DNA from 2 places in the Streptomyces sp. NPDC034084 genome. Region 2 is predicted to be linked to the other one. Evidence: riboswitches for the same ligand, from Rfam matches in the RefSeq annotation. Region 2 holds a riboswitch; the other holds the start of a gene.

Region 1 (6,387 bases), on a different contig from region 2:
GCCGACCGGCTCACGGCCCGCGCGGTGATCGGCCCGGCAGGAGCTGATGAAGGGGCCGGAGGGGAGGTTGGTGCCGAAGCGGGGATCTCCGGACTCCACGAGGGCGTCCGCCCCGACGCCTCTGATCCCGCCGGGGCCGCCCGCGCCTCCGCGCTGCCCTCCTTCCTCGCCGCGGACTCCCTCCTCGCCTTCAACTGGCGCTTCGCCGTCGGTGACGACGAGCTGACCCGGGCCGAGCTGGACCGGCTCGCCGAAGCCGGACGGCCTCTCGTACGGCTGCGCGACCGCTGGGTCCTCGTCGACCCTGCCGAGGTGCGCCGGGCCCGGTCCCAACGGGACCGCAAGGTCACACCGGTGGACGCCCTCTCGGCCGTCCTCACCGGCACGACCGAGGTCGACGGTCGCCCTGTCGAGGTGGCCGCGTCGGGCTGGCTGGAACGGCTGCGGGAGCGGCTCGCCGAGCCCGAGGGCGGGCGGCCCGAGATCGCGCAGCCCCCCGCGCTCGCCGCGACCCTGCGCGACTACCAGCTGCGCGGACTCGACTGGCTGCACCGGATGACCTCGCTCGGCCTCGGCGGCTGCCTCGCCGACGACATGGGCCTCGGCAAGACGATCACGGTCATCGCCCTGCATCTGCACCGGCAGACCGACCCGGCCTCCGCCGGACCGACCCTCGTCGTCTGCCCGACCTCGCTGATGGGCAACTGGCAGCGGGAGATCGAGAAGTTCGCGCCCGGCACGCCGGTGCGCCGCTTCCACGGCGCGACACGTGATCTGGAGGAACTCACCGACGGCGGCTTCGTGCTCACCACGTACGGCACCATGCGGCTGGACGCCGAGCGGCTCGCCGCCCGGAACTGGGGGCTCGTCGTCGCGGACGAGGCACAGCACGTCAAGAACCCGTACTCCGCGACGGCCCGGCAGTTGCGGACCATCGGGGCACGCGCGCGCGTGGCGCTGTCCGGGACACCGGTGGAGAACAACCTCTCCGAACTGTGGGCCATCCTCGACTGGACCACCCCGGGGCTGCTCGGCGGTCTGGGCGCGTTCCGCACCCGGTTCGCCGCCGCCGTCGAGGGCGGGCAGGACCCGGCCGCCGCCGAGCGGCTCGCCGCGCTCGTGCGCCCCTTCCTGCTGCGCCGGCGCAAGTCCGACCCCGGCATCGCCCCCGAGCTGCCGCCGAAGACCGAGACCGACCGGACCGTCTCCCTGACGCCCGAGCAGACCGGTCTGTACGAGGCGGTGGTGCGGGAGACCCTCGCGGCGATCGCCGAGGCCGACGGCATGGAGCGCCGGGGTCTCGTCGTGAAGCTCCTGACGGGCCTCAAGCAGATCTGCAACCACCCCGCCCAGTTCCTCAAGGAGGAGCGGCCGAGGATCGAGGGCCGTTCGGGCAAGCTGGAGCTGCTGGACGAGCTTCTCGACACCATCCTCGCCGAGGGCGCCTGCACCCTGGTCTTCACCCAGTACGTGGGGATGGCCCGGCTCCTGGAGGCTCATCTCTCGGCACGCGGCGTGCGGACCCAGTTCCTGCACGGCGGCACACCGGTCGCCGAGCGCGAGGCGATGGTCGCCCGCTTCCAGAACGGGGACGTTCCGGTCTTCCTCCTCTCCCTGAAGGCCGCCGGGACAGGGCTCAACCTGACCCGCGCCGAACACGTCGTGCACTACGACCGCTGGTGGAACCCGGCCGTGGAGGCACAGGCCACCGACCGTGCGTACCGGATCGGCCAGGACAGGCCGGTGCAGGTCCACCGGCTGATCGCCGAGGGCACGATCGAGGACCGGATCGCCGCGATGCTCGAGCGCAAGCGCGAGCTGGCGGAATCCGTCCTCGGGTCGGGCGGGGACACCCCGCCGGAGCTGACCGAACTGACCGATGCCGAACTGGCGGAGCTGGTGCGACTGCGAGGGGACGGACGATGAGCGGGTACGGACAGGGACGCGAGCACGGGGACGAGTACGGTCACGGGCGAGGCCACGCGTACGGGGACGACGAGCGGACGTTCGAGGCGCTGCCGCCGGTGAGTGGCGGCGGGTTCACCCGCACGTGGTGGGGACGGGTGTGGCTGAAGGCCCTGGAGGACACCGCGCTCGACGGGCAGCAGCTCAAGGCGGGCCGTCGGCACGCGCGCGCGGGGGCGGTGGGCGCCGTCTCGGTGCGACCCGGCCGGATCACCGCGATGGTCAAGGACCGTGACGGCACGGCGTACCGCGGGGACGTGCTGGTGCGGGAGTTCTCGGAGGAGCAGTGGGAGCGACTCCTCGACCTCGCAGTGGACAGCGCGGGCCACATCGCCGCGCTCCTCGATCGCGAGATGCCGCCGCACCTGGTGGAGGACGCGGCGGCGGCGGGGCTCGACCTGCTGCCGGGCATCGGGGATCTGGACGCGGAGTGCGACTGCGAGGCCTGGGACCACTGTCCGCACACGGCGGCGCTCTGCTACCAGGTCGCCCGCCTCCTGGACGAGGACCCCTTCGTGCTCCTCCTGATGCGGGGACGTGGCGAGCGGACCCTCCTCGACCAGCTGCAGGCGCGCAGCGCCTCACGGGCCGCCGCGCCGGCCGCGCGGGGCGCTGATGAAACGGCCGGCACGCCGGGTGACGGCCCCGACGGGGACGGCGGAATGCCCGGCGTGCCGGCCGAGGAGGTGTTCGCGGCGGGGTTCCTCTTGCCACCACTGCCGATGCCTCCGGTCGCCCCGGCCGCGCCCGGCCGGTCACCCTCCCTGGACACGGACACCCCGCCGGAGCCGGGGGTGGACCCGGCCGCTCTGGAGTTCCTGGCGGCCGACGCGGCGGCCCGCGCACACCGGCTGCTCGGGGAGTTGACGGGCGGCGCGGGCGCGACCGGTCCGGCCTGGCCCCGTCTGACGGCCGCTCAGGACGCGGTCCGGCTCGCGGTGGGCGCTCCCGCTCCCTGGATCGCGGCGCGGCTCGCCTCCGGTTCGGGGAGGTCGCGAGTGGAGCTGGACCTCGCCACGCGCGCGTGGCGCTTCGGGGGCGTCGCCGCCCTCTCCGTACTGGACGAGGAGTGGACGCCCGACGCGGAGGCACTGGACCGGGCCGGGGCCCGGCTGGCCGAGGCATGGGCGGACGACGAGCGGCCGGTGCTGCGGCGGGCGGGCGGCGCGCGGTGGACGGTGGTGGGCGCGGACGCGCAGCTGCGGCTCGGCGAGGACGGGCGCTGGTGGCCGTACCTGAAGGCGGGGGCACGCTGGGCCCCGGCGGGCCCGCCGGACCATGATCCGGCGGCGGCCCTGGCGGCGGCGTTCGCCGTCGGCACTACCGGAGCGGGTGACTGAGCGTGCCGCCGGTGGCGGCCAGGCTGCAGGTGACGATATCCGCTCCGAGGAGGTGACTCGTCCGGTACGGGTACTGGACGAAGGTCGTCCAGCGCGTGCCGAGCGGCTGCCGGGCGGCTTTGCGGCGGAGCGGTTCGCGGCAGAGCACGGTGGCGGCCTCCCGTACCGCCGCGTCGGTGGCGAAAGCGCCGACCAGGCGGGGCTGGACGACGACCTCGGCGTAGTGCGGTGTGTCGCAGCGCCGCCGGAGGGCCGTCCCGGGCGTGTCGCGGTCGACGTCGAAGCAGTCGCCGGTACGCAGCGCCTCGTACGAGACAGGCCGCTCAGGGACGGGGCCGCTCGGGGAGCGGTCGTCGCCGGCGGGGCGGGGGCTGTTCGCGGGGTCGTCGCTCGCGGTCCGGGACGGCGCCGCTGACGTGCTGCCCAGCGGCCGCCCAGGGCGGTCTTCGGGCGCCGCACCGGTCGGTCTGCCACTCGTGGTGGAGCTGCCCGTGGGCCTTCTGACGCTCGGCGTCCCGGCCGCCCCCGGCCCGTCCGTCGGGGTGGGAGCCGCCGGTCCCGTCGCGAGGGTGACGACGGGGGACGGCGCGCCGGCCGGGTCCCCGCCCGGTCGGCCGTCGGCGAGTCCGGCGCCTTCCGCGCCGCCCCGGGTGGTCAGGAAGGCGCCGGCCACGAGGGTGGCCGTGAGCAGCGGCACGAGCGGTACGCCGAACCACCGGGCACGCCGCGCCGCCGGCCCCGACCGGGACGCGCCACACCGTACGGACGGGGCCGACCAGGCGGACGTGCCGCCGGCCGCGCGGCGCTCGCCCCCGAGGGGGTCGTTCGCGAGGGGCTCGACCACGCCGGGGTCGGCCGAGCGAGGTGTGGTGGTGGGGGTCGGCGGATGGGACACAGGGACCAGGTTCTCCGGTCCGCGGCGGCGCGTCCGGCGTTCACCGGCTGCGGGACCCGACCCGTACAGAATCGTGACGATCGCCGACCGCACGCCCCGTCGCCACCGCCGCTCCCCCGTCACCGCCGCCGCCTGATCACAGCCGCCTACAGGCCGAGCTGGCGCTCCGCGCCCTCGACCGTCTGGGCGAGGAGCACGGCGATGGTCATGGGGCCGACACCGCCGGGGACCGGGGTGATGAGGGAGGCGCGCTCGGCGGCCGAGGCGAAGTCGACGTCACCGATGTTCCCTGGGTTGTAGCCGGCGTCGATGACGACGGCGCCCGGCTTGATGTCCTCACCCTTGATGAAGTTCGGCTTGCCGACGGCGGCGACGAGGACGTCGGCCTCGCGGACGACCGAGGAGAGGTCCTGGGTGCGGGAGTGGCAGTAGGTGACGGTGGCGTCGCGGCCGAGGAGGAGCAGACCTGCCGGCTTGCCCAGGATGGCGCTGCGGCCGACGACGACCGCGCGCTTGCCGCTGAGTTCGACGTCGTACGCGTCGAGGAGGCGCATGATGCCACCGGGCGTACAGGAGACGAAGCCGGGCAGGCCGAAGCCCATGGCGGCGAACGACGCCATGGTGACGCCGTCGACGTCCTTCTCGGGGGCGATGGCCTCGAAGGCGGCGCGCTCGTCGATGTGCGGGCCGACGGGGTGCTGGAGCAGGATGCCGTGGACCTCGGGGTCCTCGGAGAGGGCCGTGATGGCGGCGACGAGCTCCTGGGTCGTCGTGGCGGCGGGCAGCTCGACGTGCTTGGAGCGGATCCCGGCCTTCGCACAGCGGTTCTGCTTCATCTTCACGTACGTGACGGAGGCCGGGTCCGCGCCGACCAGGACGGTCGCGAGGCACGGCGTGACGCCGGTGCGGCGCGTGATCTCGGAGGCTCGCGCGGCGGTCTCCTCGACGGTGCGGCGGGCGAGGGCCGTACCGTCCATGAGGGTGGCGGTGCTGGTGGACATGGCAACTCCTGGGCGTCGTCTCTGACCGGTGGTTCGCCCAGGCGCACGGCATCGGCACGGCCGTGCCACCAGGGCACGCTCCGCCGGGCCGCTCCCCGGTGGTGATCCACCTCAAGCGCCAGTCACGGCCCGGGCCCCACTCTACGGGAGGGGTCGCGCTCCGGTCCCGGACAGGGGCATATGCGCGGGTATGGGGAAGTTGTCGGCGGCCTCCGGGCCCACGGCCCGCACCACACCCGCCCGCCTACCCGCGCACGAACACGGGCACGGGCGAGGAGGTACGCCCAGGCGCGTACGCGACGGACGGGAGCATCTCCTCGCGGTCTGCGGCGCCTCGGGGCGGATGCCGCGGGTCGCGGGGCATCCGGGCGCCCCGCGCAAGGCCCGCGGGGGTGACCTTCGTGGCGGGGGCTCGCTGGCCGGAGGCGGCGGCCGGCACGAACGCGCCGGGCACCGCCCTCGCCCTCGTCCGCCCGGTGCAGGTCGCCGCGGAGCACTTCCGGCATCCCGTGCGGGCCTGGACCTGTGCCGCGGACCCGTGCACGACCCGCACACCGGTCGGGTGCTCGGCGCGGTCGACATCACCGGCGGCGAACGGCTCGCACACCCGCACAACCTCGGCTTCGACCAGGGGTGGCGCGGGCGGCCGAGTCCACTCGCCCTGCTCGGGCCGCCCCCCCTGACCCGGGGCGGCAGGCTGTCGGCGCTCGGCCAGGCCTTTCCGCGGCCGGGTGAGCGCCCAGACGGCCTGAGCAGGCATACGTCCGCGTCCACCAGCACGCCGCCGGAGCCGGCAAGAAGGGGGTCCCGCCGGCGAGCCGCACGACTGGGGTCGCGCCCTCGTGAGCGGGCAGGCGTGCTCTGTCCCACGCGGAGCACACTCGTCACGTCGCTGAGCGGGCCCCTCGCGGATAGTCTGGGATTCATGATCGAGTCCGGACGGCCGCTCCGTCGGAGCTACGGCTACGGCAGGCTCGTGCGGCTGTCGCCGGTGATTCTGACCGTCGTCATCGCCGGCCTGGCCTACGCCACTCCGCCGGAAATGGCCTTCAGCCGCCTCCTGCCCGCGGCGCCGGCTCTGGCCGCCGCCATGTGGCCGGTCCTCCCGACCGTCCTCCTCGGGACCGTCTGCCTCATTCTGATGATCGGCCTCAGCCTGGTCTTCCCCGGTCTCGGGACGTGGTGG
Region 2 (6,387 bases):
ACCGACGAGTACGCCCGCTTCCTCCCGCACGTCATCCTCTAGGAGGTGTCCCGGGTGTCCTGGGCGCTTCCGCTCACTCCGACAGAACGCCCCTCAACTGCTCCAGACCCCAGTCCAGATCCTCCTTCGAGATGACCAGCGGCGGGGCGATCCGGATCGTGGAACCGTGCGTGTCCTTCACCAGGACCCCACGCTCCATCAGCTTCTCCGAGATCTCCCGGCCCGTGCCCTTGGACGGCACGATGTCCACCCCGGCCCACAGCCCGCGCCCGCGCACCGCCTCCACCGCGCCGCCGCCCACGAGCAGCCCCAGCTCGGCGTGGAGGTGCTCGCCCAACTCCGCCGCCCGCTCCTGGAACTCACCCGTCCGCAGCATCGCGATCACCTCAAGGGCCACCGCGCAGGCCAGCGGGTTCCCGCCGAACGTCGACCCGTGCTCACCCGGCCGGAACACCCCGAGCACCTCACGGTCGGCCACCACCGCCGACACCGGCACCACCCCGCCGCCCAGCGCCTTCCCCAGGATGTACACGTCGGGCACCACACCCTCGTGCTCGCACGCGAACGTCCGCCCCGTCCGGCCCAGACCCGACTGGATCTCGTCCGCCATGAACAGCACGTTCCGTCGGCGCGTCAGCTCCCGCACCCCCGCCAGATAACCGGCCGGCGGGACCAGGACCCCCGCCTCCCCCTGGATCGGTTCGAGCAGCACGGCCACCGTGTTCTCGGTGACCGCCGCCTCCATCGCCGTCAGGTCCCCGTACGGCACGATCTCGAACCCCGGTGTGTACGGCCCGTAGTGGTCCCGCGCCTCGTGGTCCGTGGAGAAGCTCACGATCGTCGTCGTCCGGCCGTGGAAGTTGTTCGCCGCGACCACGATCTTCGCGTGCCCGTCCGGCACGCCCTTCACCTCGTACCCCCACTTCCGGGCGGTTTTCACGGCCGTCTCGACCGCCTCCGCCCCCGTGTTCATCGGCAGCACCGCCTCCTTCCCGCACAGCTCCGCGAGCTGCGCGCAGAACTCGGCGAACCGGTCGTGGTGGAAGGCGCGCGAGGTCAGCGTCACCCGCTCCAACTGCGCCTTGGCGGCGTCGATCAGACGCCGGTTGCCGTGCCCGAAGTTGAGCGCCGAGTACCCGGCGAGCATGTCGAGATAGCGGCGCCCCTCGACATCGGTCATCCAGGCTCCGTCCGCCGAGGCGACGACGACCGGAAGGGGGTGGTAGTTGTGAGCGCTGTGCGCGTCCGCGGAAGCGATGGCGTCTTCTGTCCTCGGCACGGGATCTCCGTTCGTCCTGCGGCTCGGGGGGTACGTGTGGCCCCCTTCTTATCGTCGCTCGGATGCCGGACGGGGAAACCTCGGCGACGGCGCGCCAGCTACCCTGGAGCCACGCACGGCGACTGGCGTACGGGGAAGCGACCCCGGGGGAGCCGCGCGCGTACCACCACACGAGGTGCCGCTCGCCTGGGCATCACGGGCCCCTGGTCCCGTGCGCACCTCAGCCCCGGGACCGTTCCGCCGAACGCCCGGAGGACACCGGCATGACCACCCCGCAGCAGCATCCCGCGCTCGCCGCCGCCGACCCCGAACTCGCCGCACTCGTCGGCGCCGAGGAACGGCTGCAGGCCGAGACCCTGCGCCTCATCCCCAGCGAGAACTACGTCTCCGCCGCCGTGCTCGAAGCCTCCGGCACCGTCCTCCAGAACAAGTACAGCGAGGGCTACCCCGGTCGCCGCTACTACGAGGGCCAGCAGAACATCGACCAGGTCGAGACCCTCGCGATCGAACGCGCCAAGGGCCTCTTCGGCGTCGACCACGCCAACGTCCAGCCCTACTCCGGCTCGCCGGCCAACCTCGCCGTCTACCTCGCCTTCGCGCAGCCCGGCGACACCGTCATGGGCATGGCCCTGCCCATGGGCGGCCACCTCACCCACGGCTGGGGCGTCTCCGCCACCGGCAGCTGGTTCCGGGGCGTCCAGTACGGCGTCCGCCAGGCCGCGGTCTCCGACGGCGGGGGCCTCATCGACTTCGACCAGGTCCGCGACCTCGCCCTCAAGGAGCGCCCGAAGGTCATCTTCTGCGGCGGCACCGCGCTGCCCCGCACCATCGACTTCGCCGCCTTCGGCGAGATCGCCCGCGAGTCCGGCGCCGTCCTCGTCGCCGACGTCGCCCACATCGCCGGCCTCATCGCGGGCGGCGCCCACCCGTCCCCGGTCGGCCACGTCGACGTGATCTCCACGACCACCCACAAGACCCTCCGCGGCCCGCGCGGCGCCATGCTGATGTCCACCGAGGAGCACGCCAAGGCCCTCGACAAGGCCGTCTTCCCCGGCCTCCAGGGCGGCCCCCACAACCAGACCACCGCCGCCATCGCCGTCGCCCTCCGCGAGGCCTCCCAGCCCTCCTTCCGCGACTACGCCCACGCCGTCGTCGCCAACGCCAAGGCCCTCGCCGAGGCGCTCCTCGCCCGCGGCTTCGACCTGGTCTCCGGCGGCACCGACAACCATCTGATCCTGATCGACCTCACCCCCAGGCAGGTCCCGGGCAAGATCGCCGCGAAGGCCCTCGACCGGGCGGGGATCGTCGTGAACTACAACACCGTTCCCTACGACCCGCGGAAGCCCTTCGACCCCTCCGGCATCCGCATCGGCACCCCTTCCCTCACCTCCCGCGGCCTCACCACGGACCACATGGCCACGGTCGCCGACTGGATCGACCGCGCTGTCACCGCCGCCGGCACCGGCGACGAGGACACCCTCCGCGCGATCCGCGCCGAGGTCGCCGACCTGATGGCCACCCACCCGGCCCCGGGCCTCCCGGTCTGACCACGGCCGCCGGGCGGTCCCGCCGCCCGGCCGCCGACCCGCCGACCGCACTGTGTTCCTGGTCTCATCGGCGACGATCCTCAGCGGCCGGGCCCGGAACGCCGCGCCCTCCTCGAAACGCCCGAACGGCCGGTACGCGTTGAAGAAGGCCCGTCCTCACGCTCTCGGTACACCGGCAGTCGGGGATCGGTTCCCACACCTGAGAGAATGATGTGCATGGCCTCTGACAGTCCCCGTGTGCTCTCCGGAATCCAGCCCACCGCAGGCTCGTTCCACCTCGGCAACTACCTCGGCGCCGTCCGCCAGTGGGTCGCCCTCCAGGAGACCCACGACGCCTTCTACATGGTCGTCGACCTGCACGCGATCACGGTCCCGCAGGACCCCGCCGAGCTGCGCGCCAACACCCGGCTCGCCGCCGCCCAGCTCCTCGCCGCCGGTCTCGACCCGGAGCGCTGCACCCTCTTCGTCCAGAGCCACGTGCCCGAGCACGCGCAGCTCGGCTGGGTCATGAACTGCCTCACCGGCTTCGGCGAGGCGTCCCGCATGACCCAGTTCAAGGACAAGTCCGCGAAGCAGGGCGCCGACCGCGCCACCGTCGGCCTCTTCACGTACCCGATCCTCCAGGTCGCGGACATCCTGCTCTACCAGGCCAACGAGGTCCCGGTGGGCGAGGACCAGCGCCAGCACATCGAGCTGACCCGCGACCTCGCGGAGCGCTTCAACGGCCGCTTCGGCGAGACGTTCACGATCCCCAAGCCGTACATCCTCAAGGAGACGGCGAAGATCTACGACCTCCAGGACCCGACGATCAAGATGAGCAAGTCGGCGTCCACGCCGAAGGGTCTCATCAACCTCCTGGACGAGCCGAAGACCACCGCGAAGAAGGTCAAGAGCGCCGTCACCGACACCGACACGGTGATCCGCTTCGACCCGGTGAACAAGGCGGGCGTCTCCAACCTGCTGACGATCATGTCCACGCTCACCGCCACGTCCGTCGAGGACCTGGAGAAGAGCTACGAGGGCAAGATGTACGGCGCGCTCAAGACGGATCTCGCCGAGGTCATGGTGGACTTCGTCACGCCGTTCCGGGCCCGCACGCAGGAATACCTGGACGACCCGGAGACGCTGGACTCGGTCCTGGCCAAGGGCGCGGAGAAGGCCCGTGCCGTCGCCGCGGAGACGCTCGCGCAGACGTACGAGCGGATGGGCTTCCTGCCCGCCAAGCACTGAGTCCTGGGACCCTGGCCACGAGGGTGGTGCAGGACGCACACTGGCGGCTGCACCACCACACACCGACTCGACGACGGACGACGGAGGAGAACGACGTGGGGACCGTAACGCTCGGCGTTTCGATCGCGGTCCCGGAGCCCTACGGCAGCCTGCTCCAGGAGCGGCGCGCCGGCTTCGGGGACCCTGCCGCGTACGGCATCCCCACGCACATCACCCTGGTCCCGCCGACCGAGGTCCCCGAGGAGCGGCTGCCGGAGATCGAGACCCACCTCGCGGGTGTCGCCGCCGACCACCAGCCCTTCCGGGTCCGTCTCAAGGGCACCGGGACCTTCCGCCCGCTCTCCCCGGTCGTCTTCGTGAAGCTGAAGGAGGGCGTGTCCCTCTGCAACCGGCTCCAGCACCGGATCCGGGACGAGGCGGGGCCCCTCGTCCGTGAGCTCCAGTTCCCGTACCACCCGCACGTCACGGTGGCGCACGGCATCTCCGAGGAGGGGATGGACCGGGCGTTCGAGGAGCTCGCGGGGTACGAGGCCGCCTGGGTCTGCCGCTCCTTCGCGCTGTACGAGCAGGGCCGGGACGGGATCTGGCGGAAGCTGTGCGACTACGAGTTCGGCAGCGGCCGCCCGATCTCGGCCGTCCCCGCGCAGGGCGGCAGCCCGGTCGACACACCGACGCCGACGGCCTGAGCCGTACGACCCGGCCCGGAGCCGGCCGTACGACCCGGCCAGAGCCCGCCGTACGTCACACCGGCAGGCGCCGGAACAGCGGCCTCGGCACGTGCCGTACCGCCGCCATCACCATCCGCAGCGCCCCCGGCACCCACACCGTCTCCGAGCGACGCCGCAGCCCCAGCTCGATCGCGCACGCGACCGCCTCCGGGGTCGTCGCGAGCGGCGCCTCCGCGAGCCCGGCCGTCATCTTCGAGCGCACGAACCCGGGCCGTACGACCATGACGTGCACGCCCGTGCCGTGCAGCGCGTCCCCGAGGCCCTGGGCGAAGGCGTCGAGCCCCGCCTTCGACGAGCCGTAGATGAAGTTCGCCCGGCGGGCCCGCTCGCCCGCCACCGAGGAGAGCACCACCAGGGAGCCGTGCCCCTGCGCCTGGAGCGCGCCCGCGCACACCAGACCGGCCGAGACGGCGCCCGTGTAGTTGGTCTGCGCGACCCGGACGGCGGCGAGCGGGTCGGACTCGTCGCGCGCCTGGTCGCCGAGGACCCCGAAGGCGAGCAGCACCATGTCGATGTCCCCCTCGGTGAAGATCTTCCCGAGCCGCTCCTCGTGCGACTCGGTGTCGAGCGCGTCGAACGGCACCGTGTGCACGTCCGCCCCCAGGACGCGCAGCGATTCGGCGGCGGCCGTGAGGGCGGGGGAGGGGCGGCCGGCCAGCCAGACCGTGCGGGTGCGGCGCGCGATCAGCCGGCGGGCGGTGGCGAGCCCGATCTCGGAGGTGCCGCCGAGGACGAGCAGGGACTGCGGGGCACCGAAGGCGTCCTTCACGTGAACTCCTAGAGGTCGAGACGGCGGGCCAGGTCCGAGGTGAAGACGGCCCGGGGGTCGAGCGCCGCGCGCAGCGCCCGGAACTCGTCGAGCCGGGGGTACATCGCGGCCAGCGTCTCCGGCCGGACCCGTGAGTCCTTCGCGAGGTAGACCCGGCCGCCCGCGCCCACGACCTCCTCGTCGAGCGCGTCCAGGAAACGCCCGAGACCGGGAAGGCCGGTGGGGAGGTCCAGGGCGAGGGTCCAGCCGGGGAGGGGGAAGGACAGCCAGCCGGGATCGCCCGCGCCGAACCGTTTCAGTACGGCGAGGAACGAGGGGCAGCGCCGGTCCGCGATCCGCCGCACGATCCGCCGGACGGCGTCCTCCTGCCCGTACGGGACCACGAACTGGTACTGGACGAACCCCTCGGGCCCGTAGATCCGGTTCCAGTGCGGGACGCCGTCGAGGGGGTGGAAGAAGGCCGGCAGCGACTGGAGACGGCCGGTCTCGGCGCGGGGGGCCCTGCGGTACCAGAGCTCGTTGAAGAGTCCGACGGACGTCCGGCCGAGCAGCCCCGTGGGGACGTACGGCGGCGGGGCGGGCAGCCGCCCCGGCCGGAAGCCGAGCGGCGCGCGGCGGGCCCGGTGACGGCGGGGCAGAGCGTCGTACGGGGCGTGGTCGCCGCGCGTCAGGACCGCGCGGCCGGTGGCTGCGCCCCGGGCGAGCAGGTCGATCCAGGCGACGGAGTAGCGGTACGCGTGGTCGGTGGCGGTGAGCCGGGCCATCAGTTCGTCGAGGCCCGGGACGCGCTCGGTGTCCACGCGCATGAGGGAGGTCTCGACGGGCAGCAGCCGC

Evidence for each region. A riboswitch is a leader RNA that binds a small molecule or an ion and turns the genes downstream of it on or off. The one in region 2 is predicted to bind ZMP and ZTP.
Region 1: linked by a shared signal. The riboswitch ahead of ACZ51I_RS06125 (bifunctional 5,10-methylenetetrahydrofolate dehydrogenase/5,10-methenyltetrahydrofolate cyclohydrolase) and the one ahead of ACZ51I_RS24380 (serine hydroxymethyltransferase) in region 2 are both predicted to bind ZMP and ZTP.

The regions. Positions count from the first base shown of each region.
Region 1 is NZ_JBVISK010000002.1:131,154-137,540, forward strand. Features, by position in the region: gene ACZ51I_RS06110 (DEAD/DEAH box helicase) at 1-1,926, shown strand, start outside; gene ACZ51I_RS06115 (SWIM zinc finger family protein) at 1,923-3,305, shown strand; gene ACZ51I_RS06120 (hypothetical protein) at 3,286-4,200, opposite strand; gene ACZ51I_RS06125 (bifunctional 5,10-methylenetetrahydrofolate dehydrogenase/5,10-methenyltetrahydrofolate cyclohydrolase) at 4,347-5,201, opposite strand; ZMP/ZTP riboswitch at 5,230-5,337, opposite strand; gene ACZ51I_RS06130 (PP2C family protein-serine/threonine phosphatase) at 6,127-6,387, shown strand, end outside.
Region 2 is NZ_JBVISK010000006.1:558,256-564,642, forward strand. Features, by position in the region: gene ACZ51I_RS24370 (glutathionylspermidine synthase family protein) at 1-42, shown strand, start outside; gene rocD (ornithine--oxo-acid transaminase) at 74-1,279, opposite strand; ZMP/ZTP riboswitch at 1,388-1,478, shown strand; gene ACZ51I_RS24380 (serine hydroxymethyltransferase) at 1,543-2,826, shown strand; gene trpS (tryptophan--tRNA ligase) at 3,043-4,056, shown strand; gene ACZ51I_RS24390 (2'-5' RNA ligase family protein) at 4,152-4,742, shown strand; gene ACZ51I_RS24395 (decaprenylphospho-beta-D-erythro-pentofuranosid-2-ulose 2-reductase) at 4,798-5,553, opposite strand; gene ACZ51I_RS24400 (FAD-binding protein) at 5,562-6,387, opposite strand, start outside.